Regions from separate parts of the Methylomonas sp. BW4-1 genome, predicted to be linked through region 1. Evidence: riboswitches for the same ligand, from Rfam matches in the RefSeq annotation. Region 1 holds a riboswitch; each other region holds the start of a gene.
What was found. Region 1 has a riboswitch for cyclic di-GMP ahead of ACH5Y9_RS12580 (hypothetical protein). Riboswitches for the same ligand answer to the same signal wherever they lie in the genome.

Region 1 (5,952 bases):
GGAAGGTTTGCTCAACCCAATCCATATACTTGCCTCTGAAGGCTTGTTCCAGAGTTGGTGCTACACCGTCCACTTTGATAAAGCGGTAATGCTTGGCATGCGTAGCATTGTTTTCCAAGCTTTGTTGGCCGATAGCCCATGCTCTATTACCGGCAGTGTTAACTGCGGTGTTGAACACATCAGGGTTAGTCGTGGTGATTTGTTTAGCAACCGCTTCGCCGTCGGCAAAGTCTTCCAGGCACAATTCCATATCGCCGGAACCGCTGATTTCATGCTTCACAGGACCCGCCAAAGGAGAACCCGCCCAGTCAGGATCCAGACCGGCCGTGCTGCAAGGGTTGTTTAGGAATTTAACGTACTGTTGCGCGCCGGTACCGGAACCGTCGATACGTTTGCAATAATGCACTTTAGTATCGTTAGGGGTTACGTTTCTGACAGTGCCGTCGGAATCGGTGTAAGTCAAACCAGCAGTCAAGGCGGTTAAGGCCGTACCGTTGACTTTAAACTCGGACCATCTTTTGATTTGACCGGAGATCAACTCAGCCACTTGTTGTTTGCTCAAGCTAGGCATACAGGCTTCGGTGTAATCGCCTGGTGCGCAGCTGCCGCCAAAACCGGCCAACAGGTTTTGCGCTCTTTGCAAAGCCACATACAAGTTATCGGAAACCGGCACACCAAACACCAAGGCCGCCGCAGGCACCACGTTCAGAGTCGCGTCGACGGCTACTGGATCAACCGCAGAAGCGTTTGAGGGTTTGTTTGGGCCCACAAACAATTTTGGCTCAACATCGGAAATACCGGCATCGGAGACCACGTTAGTCAGGTTAGCGCCGCTAGCGTTGCAAAACCAAGTGTTGGTTGCGCCTTGTTGGGTACAGTTACCGTTGTCGATACGCATCGCCGCAATCGCCACGCCGTCGATCAGCGGGTTAACGCCTTGCGCAGAACCGCCGGCAGAACGTTTGTGGAACAGGACTTTAGCAGTAGTTGCCGCAGAACCGTTAACGGTTAGGCCGGGTACGTTAGTAGAGTTCAGTGTGCAGAAATAAGCACTATGGTTTTTACCTTCGGAACCCGCTGTACCGTTGTCTTTAAATACATCCAAAGTACCGGCGTCGCACAAGTTCACAAACAAGGCAGCCAGGGCTTTGTCTTGCGCGGTAGCGCCGGACATGAAGATTTCGATATCCGGCGTGACGCTAGGCGCATGTGCAAATGCACCTTGCGAGAAACCTGCCAGAGAAGCCACTGCGATAGCAGCAGACAATAATTGCTTTTTCATTGTATATCTCTCAATTGATTGAATTTAAAGTGTGAGCCGACCCGTTCATGAAGGGGGAACCAGCGAAACAGAATCCGGCCGGCTCAAGACGTTTGCGGAATTAAACCGCCAGCGATTTACGACGAGTGGCGCGCAGTACGCCCATCAAACCGGCGCCGAACATCCAAACCGCGGCAGGTAGTGGCACAGCAGCAGGTGCAGCTGTATAGGTCAATGAGCCCACGTTACCGTTGATTGCAAAATTCCATACACCTGGGAAAGTTTCCAATTCGCCGGTATCGAAATCGTCGGCATTGACTTTTTCATGAACGAACGCCAAAGCGGTGCCCAGTTGGCCTTGCGCGGTGAATGGCAAAGCGGTTAAGAAATCGTTACCGTAAACAGCGGTGTAACCGTTTTGGCCGATAGTTTTGAAGGTGCTCAGGTTATTGGCGTTAGCATCTTGAGTTTGGACATAGCTGACCAAATCATTCCATACACCCATCGAATTACTGATGTCTGACCAATTTGTATCGATGCTAGCAGGAGAAGGTACTACTGAAGTGGTATAGAAGCCCGCTTTAACAACATCAGCTGGCTCGGCCAAAATCCCATGCCCACCAGAAACACCCCAAGTAACGTTGTTGCCGGCAGTGTAAGCAGCAGCGAACGATTGGAAGTTGTTGTCGCTCAGTGTGAATGACAATGGTTGGCTGGGGTTAGCCAAAAATTGTTCAACAGTGATGCCCAAATCCAGCGTGTAAGAGTTTTGTGCTGTGTAGTTAACCAGGTTAAACAAAAACTCACTACCGTCTGCTGTTGCATCGCCGATAGCTTGGATACGCGCTTCCGCGGCGCCTGAAGCGGCCGCTGCCAATACTGCAACTGCCAACAATTTTTTAGACAATTTCATTTTTAAAACCTCATGTTTAAATTTCGATTAATGACATAAGGTGACAGCCCAGCCGTCTTGACCAGCAAGACCCGTGACTTTCCGTCCCCGCTTCACAACGAGTTTGGCTTTTACACGCTTTAGATTGCACTCGACACCATCTAACATCCTGACAGCGCCGCTTTGTTGCCCCCGCGACCATGTTCCGCCTAGCCTCCTCCCTATCCTCTTCCTTCGCCGCTCCTTGTTCGTGCCGTCCGTGTTCCCTAGTTGCTCCCGAATCTTTGCTGAACGGCCGTTCCTCAACCCCTCAACTTGGCGCGAATTATTCCAGAGCAATAGCGGCGTTTCGGTTACAGCATTGTTAAATTAACGTGACATGTAATACATCTGTATTACAAAGCTGGCCGCTAACACGAAAATTCAGCTGATGACTGGGCGCGGGAGGGAGCTATGAAATTTAAGATTCTTTTTGCGGGCATTGCCTCACTGCCATTGAGCGAAAGAAGAAGCCCCTTCTCCCTCCGGGAGAAGGTTGGGATGAGGGGAGATAGAACCATCTGCTCTTAACTTAATAGCAGTGGGACGTGGTCTAGGTATGAATTGTCGTGAGCTCTCGACGGCAAAGCCCTTGCTGGCTATTGAGCAAGTTAGTTAAACCCAAAAAGTCCGTCATGCCGCCGGGATAAGGGCGTCCGGTGCCATGGATGGCAAGCTTCGAACTCTGCGTGCGCTGAACACGGCATTCCCCGACAAGCAAACGCCTTGCGACCGCTTCACCAATCCATTGCGACACTGGGCTCCCGCCTGCGCGGGAGCGACGGACGTTAAAGGCCAGGCTAATATGAAGGCGGGCTAAACAACGCCCAATAAGACTTTGGCGTTAACGATACCGTCCGCATCGGCCGGTTTTTCCACATCGATTTGCAGCACTTGCAAGCGGTGTTTGGTTTCCAAAATTGTCAACCATGACATCAGTCGGTCGAAGGCCAGATTTTCCAGCCAGACGCTGACTTTGTCCTCGCCTTCCGGGGACAGGTGTTTGATCGCCGGTTTTATCTCCAGCTGCTGGCTGCTGAAATCGACTAGAGCCAGCGGCGATTGATTAGCGCCATCCAATGCCGGTGCATCAACCGTAGCCTGTTGCCGCAAAGCCGCCGCTTCGTTGCCGACTTGTTGTAAGTAGGTATAGATTTGCTGTTGCGCCTGGATTTTTAGGTTCAGCAAGCGGCTTTGTTCAGCAATTGGTTGGTAAAACAGCAGGTATGCGCCATACATCAGCACGACCAACACACCACCCAGCGCCAGTACTCGCTCTCTGGGCGTTAATTCGGCGAAGCGTTGCGCTATGTCATTTTTCGCGAATCTCAAGTTGCGCCTCCACGCCGTTTGCACCGCTGTCGGCGGATTGAATTTTGACTTGCATGCTGCTTTGCAACTGCTGTTTGAATTGCTCCAGTTGGCCGATGTCGTCGGCAAGCAGATGTAACTGCAAACCGCCGTTCAGGAAATTGAGCTTTTTCAAGTGTACGGCCGGTGCGTCTTTCAACACCAAGCCGGAACGGTAGATCAAACGCATGAAGCCGCTACCGGCAAAAGCCTGTTGTTTTCTGAGCTGCGCCAGTTGTTGCTCGGCTTGGGCTTTGACATTGACGATGCGTTTCACCTCGGGAAAGCTTTGTTTGAACAGCGCTTGGGTTTTAGCGTCCAATTCGCTCAGCTCGGCTTGCTGTTGCCAGTAGGTGTGCAATAAGGCGTAGCTCTGCACCGCCAAGGCTACACCCAGAACAATGGCCGCCGGCAGCCACTGTTGCCAGCGGCCTACCTTTCGACTACTGACGGCATAAGCGCCGCTCAACAAATTCAGCTCGGAGGGCAATAATTCGACGGCACTCGCCATGAATGGCAAAGGCTTTGTTATGACTGTTTCCAAACAGGTATTTGCCAAACCGTCCGGCAGCTTGCTGTCTTCGCTGCCTTTGCATAGCAGTAACGTCTGAAAATCAGCACCTTCGGCACAGGCTTTTTCCAACAATTGCGGCAGAAATTGCGTATCCACGCCGCCGCCCAGATAGGCAGCGCTACGCAAAATAGCGTTGCTGTCGTCGAGCAACAAAGTGGCTTGCCCAGGCTGATACGGCAGGCATAAGGTTTCGGGATACGCGCCATCCAGCAGCAAACCGGCTTCTCGAAACGGTGTAAGCAGCGCCGCTAATGTTTCGTGGGTAATTGCCGCGACGGCGAGTTTGTCCCGGTCTTGCTTCAACCAAACCAGATGGTAATTTTCCACGTCCTCGGCAAGCAGGTCTTCCAAGGCAAACGGCAAGGCTTTTTTCAGTTGTGCGGTGGTTTTAACCGCCAGCTCGATTTGTAATAACAACACCGAGGCAGCCGGCAATAACAGCAGCACAGACTTACCCTGCGCAGCCGCTGCCAACTCGGCCATCGTGCCTGATGTCGGCTGGCTATCAGGCTCGACAAGATTCAACCATTCCAGTTTATCGGCCGATTCGGCGCCGAATCTGACCAGCAGTTTTTCAGCCATGCGCCAAGCCCTGGCGCTGGCGCTGGCGCTTCACCACTTGCGCGCCACCACTATCGCGCTGCAATTGCGACTCAAACTGCAAATGGGTTTTGCCCATATCGATTTGCCCTTGTAATAAAAAGTGTTGCGAACTGACGCCCAAGCCGTATTTACCGATGCCGGCGTCGGCAACCGTTTCATCTTTTAAAAATTCGGCGACTTTTGCAAAAGGCTTGCCTCGGGCTCTGAACATGGATTCCGCCTGATCGGCGCTGATGTCGTCCGCCAAGCAACGCAACACGGTGGCACTGGCGGTATTAACATTCAGCGGCGCGTAACCCTCCACCGCGTAGACATAAGGCAGCAATTTCAGATAGGTCTCGCGCGTCATGCCTTGTACCAACAGCAACTCGCTGACATCGGCAAATTGCCGGTTAGCGGCGCGATAAGCCGGCTTTTTGCGCGTGTAGGTTTCGTCTTCCGCGCCATGCGGATACCTGACATCCATATCCGCATCAACCCAATCGGCAATCGCCTGCACCAGCTCGGCTTTCAGTTTTAGAATGGCCAGCAAGCGTTCCAGACGCTTTATATCGTCCTTGGAAATTTTGCCCTCCACCAATAGGTTGTTCAGATTGATTCGCCCCTGCAAATCTTCAATCTGTGCTTGCATCGTGCCGCCAGTCACCACGGTCGTTGCCAGCGGTTTGGACCAGGTATCATCCACACCATCGACATCACCCGACAGCCGGCCAATCGCCCAACTTTCCAAGCCATACGCATATTCCCAGGCTTGCATGCTGCGCAGTTGATTTTCGGTGCGGCGTATATCCAGCTGCCGCGCGCTGGACATGGACACGACCGCGACCGTGGCGATGGCCAGTATCAGCATCACCGTGATCAACGCGATCCCTCGTTGATTCTGATCTAGCGACTTCATTCCCGCACCAGAAACAGCCGGCGCATGTCGCCCAGACCGGCCAAGTTAAAATTAGCTTCCACCGCTTTGGGTAATCCGCTGCCGTCCGCCGGCCAATGCGTCATCCAGTCGCTGCCGTAAAAGCGCAATTCAAGCGCGCTCACATTCAGCAATTTTTTCCGGCGAAATTGCGTCTGCTGGGTACGGTCCAACACGATCCAGACCTGCCTGTACAAACTGCCGTTTTCCAGTCGATAACTGACACGCTGCAGATCACTTCGCATCGACAACGCCGACCATTCCGGCACGCTGCGGGTCAATGTCAATAATTCCTCGCCATTTCCGCCGGAAAATGC
Region 2 (5,952 bases), 2.6 Mb from region 1:
AAGTAAGTAGGCCAGTGCGAGCACATCCATGCATATTTGCGAAAAAATCTCGTGCTCGGTAACTTCTTCCGGCGTCCTCAGCCGTAGCCAGGTGTAAAGATTAAGTATGGAAATCGCAAAAATCGCCAGCCAAAGCTGGTTTTGCGGCAAATTAATACCCAGACCGTTCACCGCAATAAACACCGCCACCGTAACGGCAAACAGCATCAAATTTCTAAGAATGTATAACCAACGCAGGTTTTCGCGAATGGATATTTCGGCTTTGGGCAGAATGTGTGAAAGCATAGAAACAACACTAAATTGAAGAAAGCATCGCAGCGATATACGACCGCCGCTTGCTTGAGAAGGTGGAAAGCCGACCAAACCTGGATGGCGGCCACCTAAGTATTCAATCGATTTTTGATAGCAAGCTTCACTCCAACCGCTAAGCGCAAGAGCAAATACGGAATTAAGCTAGCCGCTTACAAGATCGAAAGATAATCTACTAACTAATCCTTTCGGAGCAAGCGCCGCGGCCTGACGAATCATGTCCCAAAAAATAGTGCGGCATATCACGCACCAGCCAAACGCCAGCCGCCGTTTTTATCCACCCATCTCATGCTCAGCCAGTACCAAAACGTCATAGGCAGCATCATCGCAAACCATTCCCAATCGTCGATCAAAAATAATTTGGCAACCCAGCCATTGCCATCGAAATAGAGCGGCCAAGGCACACAGTAAAGAGTAAAAACAATACTACTCCAGATCAACAGTAACGCACCTTTACGGGTTTCTATACTGGACAGGGCCAGGAACACCCACAGCGGGGTTTTATCGGTTTTTTGCATACATCTCTCCACTGAAAAATCTCGTGCCAACCCAATGAGCGGCGCAACAACCTAACAATAAACGACTAGAAAATAAAGAAATTCCTGATCAAATCCCTCAAATCAAACTTCACTACCAAGCGGGGATTATCTTTCAGCAATTGAACTGTGTTATTTAAAATAAGCGCATGCGCTATTTCGCTGAATTTCGCCCGCAGCTCACTCATGCCATCCCAGGCAAAATAAGCAGCAATACAATGATATTTATATATTTTATTAAGTTGGCCCGCTATTCGCTGTAACTAGTGTACTTGCTTCGTGGTTTGCTTTCCGAAAAGCGGTTAGTAGGTCTCTATCCCTGCCATGTCTGCCGCTGGCGGAATGAGCAAATCTCTGAAAGCAAGCTTTGCCACACCCGTCGTGAGGCGGGGCCGGAAAATCACGGTTCTTAAAAAACGATTTAAAGAAGGCCGGATTGCCCCCATGCGCGCCATGGGCGAGGGCAAAGTTTGGCTCGCTGCTGTTGGTCAAGTTTTGTCAGTTTCGCTGTTACCTTTAATTCCAATAACAAAGAGGACGATCATGATCTTTCATAAAACGGCTATAGCAGCTATTTTGACAACTGGCCTGTCGGCTGTTTCCAGCCAAGCGTTCGCGCACTCTTACTACAACCTGACCGGCGCGGGCACAGTAGCCTCCGGTAACTCCGCTATCGGCTTCGGCATCGCCAACAGCATCAACGGCACAGACGGTGTATCTGCAAACTCCAACGGCACCAATAGAGTCGCTAACGGTACCAACGTTTATACAGTCGGCGACTTAAACGCGAACACCTTAATTCCGGGCACAGGTACCGCGGCTGAGACAGCCACAGAAGTAGCAGGCAATCTGCCCTATATGTGGTATTCAGGTCAGCATACAACAGCTACAGGTTTCACCAAACGCGAATTACATACCGGCTCCAGCGCTACAGACAACGATGGCGCACTGACAGCAAACCTTATTAGCTCAAACCCTAGCTTCGGCACCAACACTATCGGTAGCTTGTGGAAAGCTTACTCGGACAAAAACGGCGGCACCAACGCCGCCACCTGGGGCACCATCATGGCCGATCTGCCAGCTAATGGCGACCATCCTTACTTAGCGGTAGCAGGCAATTCGGCATCAACCGGCCTGGGACTGGACTACGGCTTGATTCATATTAGCTGCGGCGCAAACACGGCAAGCGCTAACTGCGCCAGCGCGGGCAATATCAAAACCACCATTACCGTGAAAAACGACGCCGATTACAGCCAATTTAACGGCTTATTGGACGTGGCCCTGTATCGCAATGTGGACAGCAGTTCCACATCTGACCGTAACGCGGCTGCCACAATCGGCGAAACGGGCCTGCAAGGCTCAAGCTTGGGCGAAGCTATCTGGACAGCCAGCATGAGCAGCACTTCCGACACCTTGTTCTACTCGTTTGTGTTCGACCAAGCCGAGTGGAATGCCACAGGCACACCCGGGCTGCACACCAATGGCTTTTATACCTTGGTGGTCGGCGCGCACGGTGGCGGCGCGCTCGATGGCGTAACCTACGACGTACTGGTTACCACTTCGGCAGTGCCTGTTCCAGGCGCAGTCTGGCTGTTCGGCAGCGCGATGGCCGGCTTGATCGGTTTCGGCCGCCGCAAACAAGCACTAGCGGCTTAATTACCCAGCGGGGTTGCCGCCAAACAACGGCAATCCCCTCACCAAGCGCTGTTTAACAACAGGCTTTAACTCATATATTTAATTCGATAGAGATCCAAAATGACTGCAAACTTAACCTTTAAGAAACTAGCATTAGCCGGCGCCATGGGCGCGTTAATGTCGATCAGCGGCATGGCTAGCGCTCACGTAACCTACAATTTAGCTTCCGGAGATCCCTTACCGGACGGTTCTGCCGCAGGCCCATGGTCGGCCGGCGATCCAGGCTATATTGGCAATTTGCCCGCCACCTGGGTAGCGATGATCCACAATGACGGCGGCGTTGCCAACTCGCAAACCGCCAGCGGCCACGGCATAGGCATGGGCGCCAAAGCTTATAAAGACGGCGCGACAAACTGGGGGCATACCGCCGATTACGGTTTGTTTGAACTGCATGCCGATGCGGAAGTGACCATCACCGTATCGTCGGACGGCTCCAATCTGCGCCCGGCTTTTGGTTTGTGGAGCGGCTGGGATACCGCGGGTAGCAGCAGTCGTCATCAAGAATACCTGAACAACGGTGCTCTGAATCCCATGGCTGCCAGCCCACTTGGCACAACGCTGGCTTTGGTTGACGCAAACGCCTGGGCCTTCGCAGCCACTCAAGGCACCACCGCCAGCGCGACGCTGACCCGTTTCCTGACTGCCGGTACTTACACACTGATTTTGGGTGGTTACGACGGCACGGTAGGCGGCGCCAATCTGGCCTATACCGCTACCATCTCCGCCGCCGCATCACCGGTACCCGTGCCGGGTGCAGTTTGGCTGTTCGGTAGCGCGATGGCCGGCTTAGTCGGTTTCGGCAAACGCAAAACCACAGAAAACGTCTGAGACGTATCTATGTCACTTAAAGCTGATTTTTAACCCGGCGCCCTTAATTACCAGTGTGATCAAGGGCCGGGTTAATCAGCAAGAAATTGGATCGGTTTCGGTCAAGGATGAACGGGGGCACGGAAGCTCCATTTTTACATCCGTTTGATCGTAGTCTACTTGATCAAAAAGCTTGAACAACCCTGCCCATTCGCTTCATTCGTAACCGAACGCATCGATATACGACGCTAAAATCGGTAATACGGGTTCGTAAAACTTTTCATAGTGCTGCCAACGCGCCACCGAGCGCGAATAAATCGGCTGAGCGACAGTGGCAAAACTCGGCGTGGCAATGTAACGGCCCTTAGCCTTCTCATGAAACGCGCTAACTTCGGCCACCCATTCCAAATCCAATAAGGTAAACACCCGGCGAAAACTGTTTTCGAAATCGTTGACCGTGTCCTCGTAACGCAATTCCATATAACGCGGCTGCATCATCGGTTTAATGTAAAACCACAGATCCATTACGGCCGCATATTGCTTGGCCACACCTTCCCAGCTCAGTAGATTGACTGTCACGCTAGACGGCTTAAACGCCTGCTGGAAGCAACTCAAACACACATCGCGCGGATCGCGTAGCGCAAAGATAATCCTGGCCTCCGGAAATAGGCTGCTGATCAGGCCAATATCGATACTGTTCAGCGCTACTTTATCGATAAAACATTTATTCAAGGCACCCGCGCCATATTCTTCGCTAACCCGCCGCCAATAGTAAGCGCGCAACTTTCGGACATCATCCAGACCAAGCTGGCGGAGGGCGGCCGGGATGTCTTCTCGCACACCGCTCAACCTTTGCAGTTCTTGAATCAAACCATGAATCAAATCATTTTCATCGGAGGTAAACACCTCGGGGTGCGCCGCCAACACTTGCTCGGTCAGCGTGGTACCGGAACGCAAAAAGCCCAGCAGAAACGTCGGCACCGGCAAGTTATCGGCAAAGTCGCTGAGAGCCCATCGATGCAGTAACGCCTGATCAAAGCCTTGCTTGTTACGTTGAATCGCACGAAATACCTGTCCGGCGTCAAGCGAGCTGAGTTCAGGTAATTGCTTATACAAAGCCTTAGCTTGCTGGCAAGCCGCAAACGATGCATCGTATTCTTCCAATTTATCCAGCACGCCAACCAACTCCTGCCAGGCGCGTGCGGTCTGCTGCATATTGCGATTGGCGGCTATCACAGCCTGAAAGCGCTGCTTGGCTGCCGGCAAACGGTTTAAATGCGCTTCCAGCACCGCCAGCATATTATTGCAGGCCGGATCATCCGGACGTAATTCGCAAACCTTGCTGGCAAAAGGCAAAGCGTCTTCGAATCGATTCACCCGCGTCAAATACAGGGCGCGATTATTCAGCGCGGCAGGGTTCTCAGGTTCCAGTTTGACCGCCAACTCGGTCAGTTTCAGCGCCGTATCCAAGTCACCCCAGTGATGTAATTGCTCGGCCAGTTCCAGCATAAAACGGATATTGCGGGTTTGCTGAGCGTCAATTTCCAATTGCTGGGCGGCCTGCTGTAGATAGGCCAAGCCTTCCCTGCGCTGCTGCTGCCAACACAAAGCCTGTCCCAATCCGGCCAGTGCTTGCGCATGATTGGGTTGGATCGCTAACACTTGCCGAAACCCATGCAACGTACCCGCCATATCGCGCCGGGCCACGGCTTGCCAGGCTTGCTTTAAGGCGGCGTCCACACTGGGTTTAAGCGGCCTCGCCGCCGATTCGGCTTGCTTTAAACAACAGGCTTTGTATTTTTTACCACTGCCACATGGGCACGGATCGTTACGGCCAAATTTAGCGTTGACGGTTGCTGTATTTTTCATATCGTTCCCTGACGAAGTTTGGCATTGATTATGGGCAGCAATTATAAATCCGCCAGCACGGCCAGCGCTTCTTGAATGTTACTAACTGCATGGATTTGCAAGTTCTTCACCGGGTCCTTGGGTTTGTTGCTCTTAGGAATAATCGCCTTTTTGAAACCGTGCTTGGCCGCCTCGTTGAGCCGAGCGTGACCGTTGGCGACCGGGCGAATTTCACCGTTTAAACCCACCTCGCCGAAGAACACCGTGTCGTAAGGAATAATCCGGTCCCGCAGACTGGAGACCACACCGACCAAGATCGCCAGGTCGGTACTGGTTTCTGACACCTTGATGCCGCCGACTACGTTGGCGTAAATCTCGTCGTTGCCGGTAAAAACCCCGCCGTGGCGCGACAACACTGCCAGCAACATGGCTAGCCGGTTTTGATCCAAACCCACCGCCAGCCGACGCGGATTGCCGTACTGACTTTCGGTGACCAGGGCCTGAATCTCCACCAGCAAGGGCCGGGTACCTTCCCACAGCACCGTCACCACGCTGCCCGGCGAGGGCTTTTCGGCGCGGGATAAAAACATCGCCGACGGGTTTTTCACTTCCTTCAAGCCGCTGCTTTCCATCGCAAAAAAACCCAACTCGCCGACGCTGCCGAAGCGGTTTTTGTCGGCCCGCAATACTCTAAACCGCGAATCGTCGGTGGACGACAACACCACTTGCGCATCGACGATGTGGCTCAAGGTCATAG
Region 3 (5,952 bases), 2.6 Mb from region 1:
AACCCGTTTGACGATCCAAGCCAAACTGTCGCGTTGGCAGCAACCGGAGTACCAGGGCTTGCCCGCCACCGGCAGCATCGCTGGTGATTTTGCTACCCGGCCCGATCTGTTCCCGGGGCCGGCCAATCTGCCCGATAGCCATTCAGATGCCGATGCGGTATGGGCTACGCTGGACCGGCAGCTCACCGGGAGCTGGCGCTTAAACCTGAAGGCGCGCTATGCGCAGGCTAAATTCGACGAGAAAATTCAGACCCTGTTCGGCAGCGATGGCCTGGTCGCGGACCGACCCTTGTTGCCGGCATCGCACTGGGCATTAGTGAACGCCGAATTGTTTCAACAACAGCATGAACGCAGCGTATTGGGCAATTTGCAGGGCAAATTTAAGCTGGGTCCCAGCGAAAATAATTTGTTACTGGGCGCGGATTACAGCCGTTTGCAAGATGCCGGCTTTATCGAGGGCGATTTCGGCGCCTTAGGATTCGGCGTAGGTACGGTCGATCTGCGGGCACCGCTATTTGACTCCCCTTATGCCGTACCCGGTCCGGGCCGGGAAAATCAGTTCATCGAAAACCTCACTTACGGCGCTTACCTGCAGTGGCAAAGCACGCTGTACCGGCGATTGCATTGGCTGTCCGGGCTTAGGCTGGGCAAGGTGGGTATCGATTTTAATAACGCGCAAACCGGGGTAAATGTCACCACGGATACGCTGAAATGGTTGCCGCGCCTCGGCGGCGTGATCGACCTAAACGAGGAGGTTTCCTGGTTTATTTCCTATAGCGAAGGCATGCGCGGCCAACCGTTTGTCAATTTCGTCGATACGCCGGCGCCGGAATTGTCCAATCATCTGGAAACCGGTTTGAAATTCAATTTTGCGAATCAATTCAGCGGCCAACTGGCGCTCTACCAAATTGAGCGTAGCCAGGTCGCGGTCACCGACAGCAGCGATTTCCTGCGGCGTTCGGTCGCCGCAGGGAAGCAACGCTCGCGCGGTATCGAAATGGATTTGCTCTGGCAACCGGTCGAGGGCTTCAGCGTGCTGGCAAACTATGCGCATACCGACGCCCGCTTCATGGACGATAAAGCCGGGGTGGCTGCCGGCAATCGCTTGGCTCAAGTCCCGGAAGATGCCGGGCGGCTCTGGGCGCATTACCGTTTTCAGCAGGATGAGTTGCAAGGTTTTAGCTTGGGTTTCGGCGTGTACGCCCGCGCCGGCGCTTATTTATCCAATAACAATCGCTTTAAAACCGCCGGCTACCACAGCTTCGACGCGGCGTTGGCTTACGAAACCGGGCGTTTCCAATGGGCGGCCACGGTCAAAAATCTCAGCGATGAGGATTATTTTCAGCCCTACGGCTATTTCGAAGGCCGGGTAGCGCCGGCAGCCGGCCGCGCCGGGTTTCTAAGTTTTTCAATCAAGTACTGATGCCGTCGTTAACTATTTGCCACAGGAGTTTTTCAGGAGCACCTCACTCAGGGATTTAGAGTGATGTCGTAAGGATCGCGACAAACATGCCACATCCGCCGCGAGACGGAGCCGGAAAGCCACGGGTCTTGGAGATTAAGACAGCCGGGTTACCTGCCAGTTAAAGACCCTAAATTCGGGTTGGCGATTTGCAGATTAACTTTAACCGTAATTTATTAAGGAATAAAAAATGACAATCTTGCACTACAACCGCACTCAATGGGTAAGCGCCGGCCTGCTCGCCTTCAGCGCATTGACCGCCGTTTTGGCGCCTGCTACAGCCAGCGCTGCACAAGTTAGCGGCGATGCCACCATTACCATCAACAATGCCGCTTTTGCGGCGGCATCGGTCAATGTCGGCAGTGGCTATCCGAATGGCTGGATTGTCGCGAAACATTGGGGTGCCAGCGACAATTTACTGGGTATCACCGGTGCAACCACCGGCGGAACGACGCTATCGGCAACCGCCAGCACAGCGATGTCGTTTGCGGTTAACGCCAACACCACGACCAACAGCTATCCGGCTGCCGGTCCCTATGGCCGTACCGAACAAGCCACGACGATGGACGCCGGCAATACCTCGGTTGGCCAAATCGGTTTGAGCGGCGCCTGGTTGTTGACCAGCCAAGGCGGCAGCGGCATTTTGACGCCATACGACTTTAGCCTGGTAAAAACCGGGAGCACTTGGAATATCAAAACCTACGATACCGGTTTTGGCTACCAAAATTTCTTGAAGCTGACCAACGTCTCCGAGTCGCTAAGCAGCAATGGCGAATTACTACTGAGCGGCGATTTGCAATGGACCGGATTGTGGGCCGGTTTGGTTGGCGCCAATACCAATGCCGTGGTCGGTACTTTTAGCCTGGCGCCCAGCACGGCGCCATCGGCGGTACCGGTACCGGCGGCGGTCTGGATGTTCGGCAGCGGGCTGCTGGGCTTGCTGGGTAAAAGTCGTAGAAAAGCCTCGGTCGCGGCCTAACTCGCAAATTGGGCTTGGGGCGGTCGCCAAGATTCGCTTCGGGCCCGGACTTTCGGCAATAAATCCCTCTTCGTGCCCGCATGCCGTCGACTACGGCCGCTTGTGTATTTAGGCAGGGAGAGGGCTTATTCTGACCATCCGCTGATAGGGATTTTATGAAGATCAACAAAAACTGTGGCTATCCCGCTTTGGTGGTGCGGGCGATGCTAGCCATCGGTCTGGGAGTGGCCTCAGCAAGCGCTGAAGCCACGCTATTGAATGCGCCTTCCGGCGGTACGTTTACGATGAACCTGGACCGGAATGCGCTGGCACCTTATGCCGGGGGCTATTACTTGTCGACGTTTTGGAGTACGGCAACGTCCAATGCTCATAATCCGGCCAACACCGGCGACCATTTGCTTAGCCAGCTCAATACCACCGAGATTTCCGGACTCAATCAGGTGTTCGAGTTGACGGCTATCGGTAACGATCCTAGTCCGCAAGCCAGTCAGCGTTACGTCAAAGCCACATCAGCCGATTTTGCCATCGATACCATCACGCTGGCCGGCGTGGCCGGGGCACAAGTGGGCATGACCGGCGTGCAGGGTTTTTATGCGCCGAACTGGCCGCCGACTGGAGCCGGCTTGGTCAACGGCGATTTTTCGCTGCTTTACGATGCCAACCGGCAAACTTTGGGCCGCACCGGTTGGTACCTAGCCAATAACATTTATTTCACGATGGCGGTGTACGACTTAAGCAATCTAAGCCTGAACTTTAGTAACGCCGGAAACTGGCAGTTGAGCGGCGATTTACTGATGTCGCCGGAAAACGCCGGCATGTTGCAAGGCGCGCAACTGGTCGATGTCGGCAGTTTCTGTTTGGGCACGGGTGCCTATGCCGGTTGCGGACAGGTATCGGCGGTGCCGCTACCCGCTGCGGTCTGGTTATTCGCTAGCGGCTTTTTGGGCTTTATCGGCATAGGCCGTAGGCCATATCTTTCAAGGAGTGTGACATTATGAAAATCAATAATCATCGATCATCCACCTGGCTATTAGCCGTTTTCGGTGTATTGTCGATCAGCCAAGCCCACGCTGCGACAGTCAGCGGCGGTGCGCTGGTCCTTAACCTAAACCGCGATGTGCTAATCGCCAGCCTTGACGTGAACGATTATCCGGACACGCCCACCGCGGACTTTCCGATTTGCTGCCGGCCTTCTATTTATCTGGAAGAGTTTTACGACGCTTCGGCGGCATCAAAAACCTTTGTTGAGCTGCGGGACGGCAATACGCCGGATTTGTACGATACGGTGGCCGATGAAATTCCGGCAACCGGTTTGCAATTTAGTGTCAACGGGCTGAGTCCGATAGTCAATCCGGGCGGGCGGCAGAACAGAAATACCACTTTCGCGTTCGAGCCCGGCAATTTGTTCGGCACTGCCAGCGGTAGTATCGGTCTGGGCGGTGTCATGCGTTTTAGGGTGGACGTCGATCCGCCGACCAATAGAGTGTTGTTGGGCGATATGACCTTGGAATACGATCCGGCTCTTGAAGCGGCAACGCCGGGGCGTTCCGGCTGGGTGATTACCAATCACATCGGTTTCGATGCGGGCGGTTTTGAGTTGTTTGATGTCACCACCGCAATAGTCGGGAATACGTTAAGCCTCAACGGCAATCTTGGGTTAGGGTGGGGCTTCGATCATCTGGGCGCTCGCGACGCCCGCTTGCGCGATACGCGCATTGGTACTTTCAGCTTCCAAACCACCGTGGTGTCGGGAGAAACGCCGGCGGCGGTGCCTTTGCCGGCTGCTGTCTGGTTGTTTGCCGGCGGTTTGGCCGGACTGTTTCTGAATAACCGTTCCGACAAAAGGATGGCGTGATGAAACCAGCCGAAGATCCAGAATTGATTCGGCCATGGACTGCCGTTTACCCAGCGCCTGACGAACGCCACCCTGCATATTTCCGCCGCGGCGGCTGGGTAAAAATCGCGGCAGGCTTAGGCATCGGTTTGACATTGACGACAGCCGCGCAGGCAGGGCCTTCCCCGGTAATAAGTTTTGGACAGTATCGTAGCCATCAAGTCAACGTCGATGCGGAGGGGCAAAACATCGCCAGCGACAAAGGCAACGAGCCGACGCTGGCCTTGAGTCCGCTAAATCCCGCCAATATTGTCGTGGGCTGGCGTAAGTTCGATTCACCGCCCACTGCCGTCAAACACGGCGGCTATGCCTATAGCTTTGACGGCGGCGCGAGTTGGACTACCGGCATGCTGCCGGCCTTACCGCTGCAAACTCGCACCGATCCGGTGTTGGAGGTCGATGCCCTAGGCAATTTCTATTACCAGTCTTTGGCGGTATCGGATAGCACTTCGGTGTTTAAATCCAGCGACGGCGGGGTGACTTGGTCGGAGCCCGTGTATCAGTTTAAAGGCGACAAGAACTGGCTGGCCATCGATAAAACCGGCGGTCCCAGCGACGGGTATATGTACAGCACCTGGCGGCGGCCGGCCGACAGTAACCCCGATCCAAATTATGTCCCCAAATATTTCATCCGATCCACGGACGGCGGTGTCAGTTATCAAGAACCGGATGCGGCATTGCCGGTGGCAAACTTTGGCTTTGGCCGGCTGACCATCGGCGCGGAAGGCGAGGTTTATCTATTCGGCGTCGATGAAACGATTTTGTCCGTCAGTGCCTTGGGCATAGTGCGTAGCGGGCACTATTTCCTGAAATCGGTTGATGCCAAAGATCCCGCCGCTTCACCCACCTTTACCGCGCAAAAGGTTGATATCGGCGGCAACAGCATGATGTTCCTGTCGCCGAGCTTGCAGTTGCCCAACCCGCTGGGCGGCGACGGCGATGTGCAAATTGCCGCCGATCAATCGGCCGGGCCGTTGCGCGGCAATATTTACTTGCTGGCGCATGTCTCCCCCTATACCTGGCAAACCGGCGGCGATCCGCAGGATATTCATTTCGTGCGCAGCAGTGACGGCGGCGCTACCTGGTCGGCGCCGGTGCGGGTGAATGACGAACCACCCGCCGCCAACGCTTACCAATGGTTCCCGATGCTGGGCGTGGCGGCCAACTCCCGCCTCGACGCGGTGTGGTACGACACCCGCAACGGCAGCGGCAGCGCGCCGTACCGCTATTCGCAGCTTTACTACGCCTACTCCTGGGACGGCGGCGTAACCTGGAGCAAAAATCAGGCGGTCACGCCGGTGTTCAATACGCATCTGCCGTATAACATCGTGAACGGCGAAGAACGGCAAGGCGACAAAATGGGCGATTACACCCAGATAGTCTCCGACGCCAACGGCGCGCACATTGCTTACACCGCCACCTACCACGGCGAGCAAGATGTGTATTACCTGAACGTGTTTCCGGATTGCAATAACAATGGCAAATCGGACGTGCTGGATATTCAAAACCGGGTCAGCGGCGATACCAACTTCAATCATTTACCCGATAGCTGTGAAAGCATCAGCGTAAGAGGCGATCTGGACGGCGACCGCGATGTCGATCAACTGGATTTGAACC

Region 2: it holds a riboswitch for cyclic di-GMP, as region 1 does, so the genes downstream of both, ACH5Y9_RS00605 (hypothetical protein) here and ACH5Y9_RS12580 (hypothetical protein) in region 1, are expected to answer to the same signal.
Region 3: it holds a riboswitch for cyclic di-GMP, as region 1 does, so the genes downstream of both, ACH5Y9_RS24825 (hypothetical protein) here and ACH5Y9_RS12580 (hypothetical protein) in region 1, are expected to answer to the same signal.

The regions. Positions count from the first base shown of each region.
Region 1 covers NZ_CP184125.1:2,732,121-2,738,072, forward strand. The annotation lists gene ACH5Y9_RS12575 (hypothetical protein) at 1-1,282, opposite strand, end outside; gene ACH5Y9_RS12580 (hypothetical protein) at 1,383-2,174, opposite strand; cyclic di-GMP riboswitch class I at 2,214-2,292, opposite strand; gene gspM (type II secretion system protein GspM) at 3,009-3,524, opposite strand; gene gspL (type II secretion system protein GspL) at 3,505-4,698, opposite strand; gene gspK (type II secretion system minor pseudopilin GspK) at 4,691-5,617, opposite strand; gene gspJ (type II secretion system minor pseudopilin GspJ) at 5,614-5,952, opposite strand, start outside.
Region 2 covers NZ_CP184125.1:130,254-136,205, reverse strand. The annotation lists gene ACH5Y9_RS00615 (ATP-binding protein) at 1-285, opposite strand, end outside; gene ACH5Y9_RS00610 (hypothetical protein) at 552-827, opposite strand; cyclic di-GMP riboswitch class I at 1,205-1,289, shown strand; gene ACH5Y9_RS00605 (hypothetical protein) at 1,389-2,501, shown strand; gene ACH5Y9_RS00600 (hypothetical protein) at 2,601-3,368, shown strand; gene ACH5Y9_RS00595 (sulfotransferase) at 3,564-5,216, opposite strand; gene radA (DNA repair protein RadA) at 5,258-5,952, opposite strand, start outside.
Region 3 covers NZ_CP184125.1:5,318,955-5,324,906, forward strand. The annotation lists gene ACH5Y9_RS24820 (TonB-dependent siderophore receptor) at 1-1,423, shown strand, start outside; cyclic di-GMP riboswitch class I at 1,502-1,580, shown strand; gene ACH5Y9_RS24825 (hypothetical protein) at 1,653-2,441, shown strand; gene ACH5Y9_RS24830 (hypothetical protein) at 2,597-3,439, shown strand; gene ACH5Y9_RS24835 (hypothetical protein) at 3,436-4,296, shown strand; gene ACH5Y9_RS24840 (hypothetical protein) at 4,296-5,952, shown strand, end outside.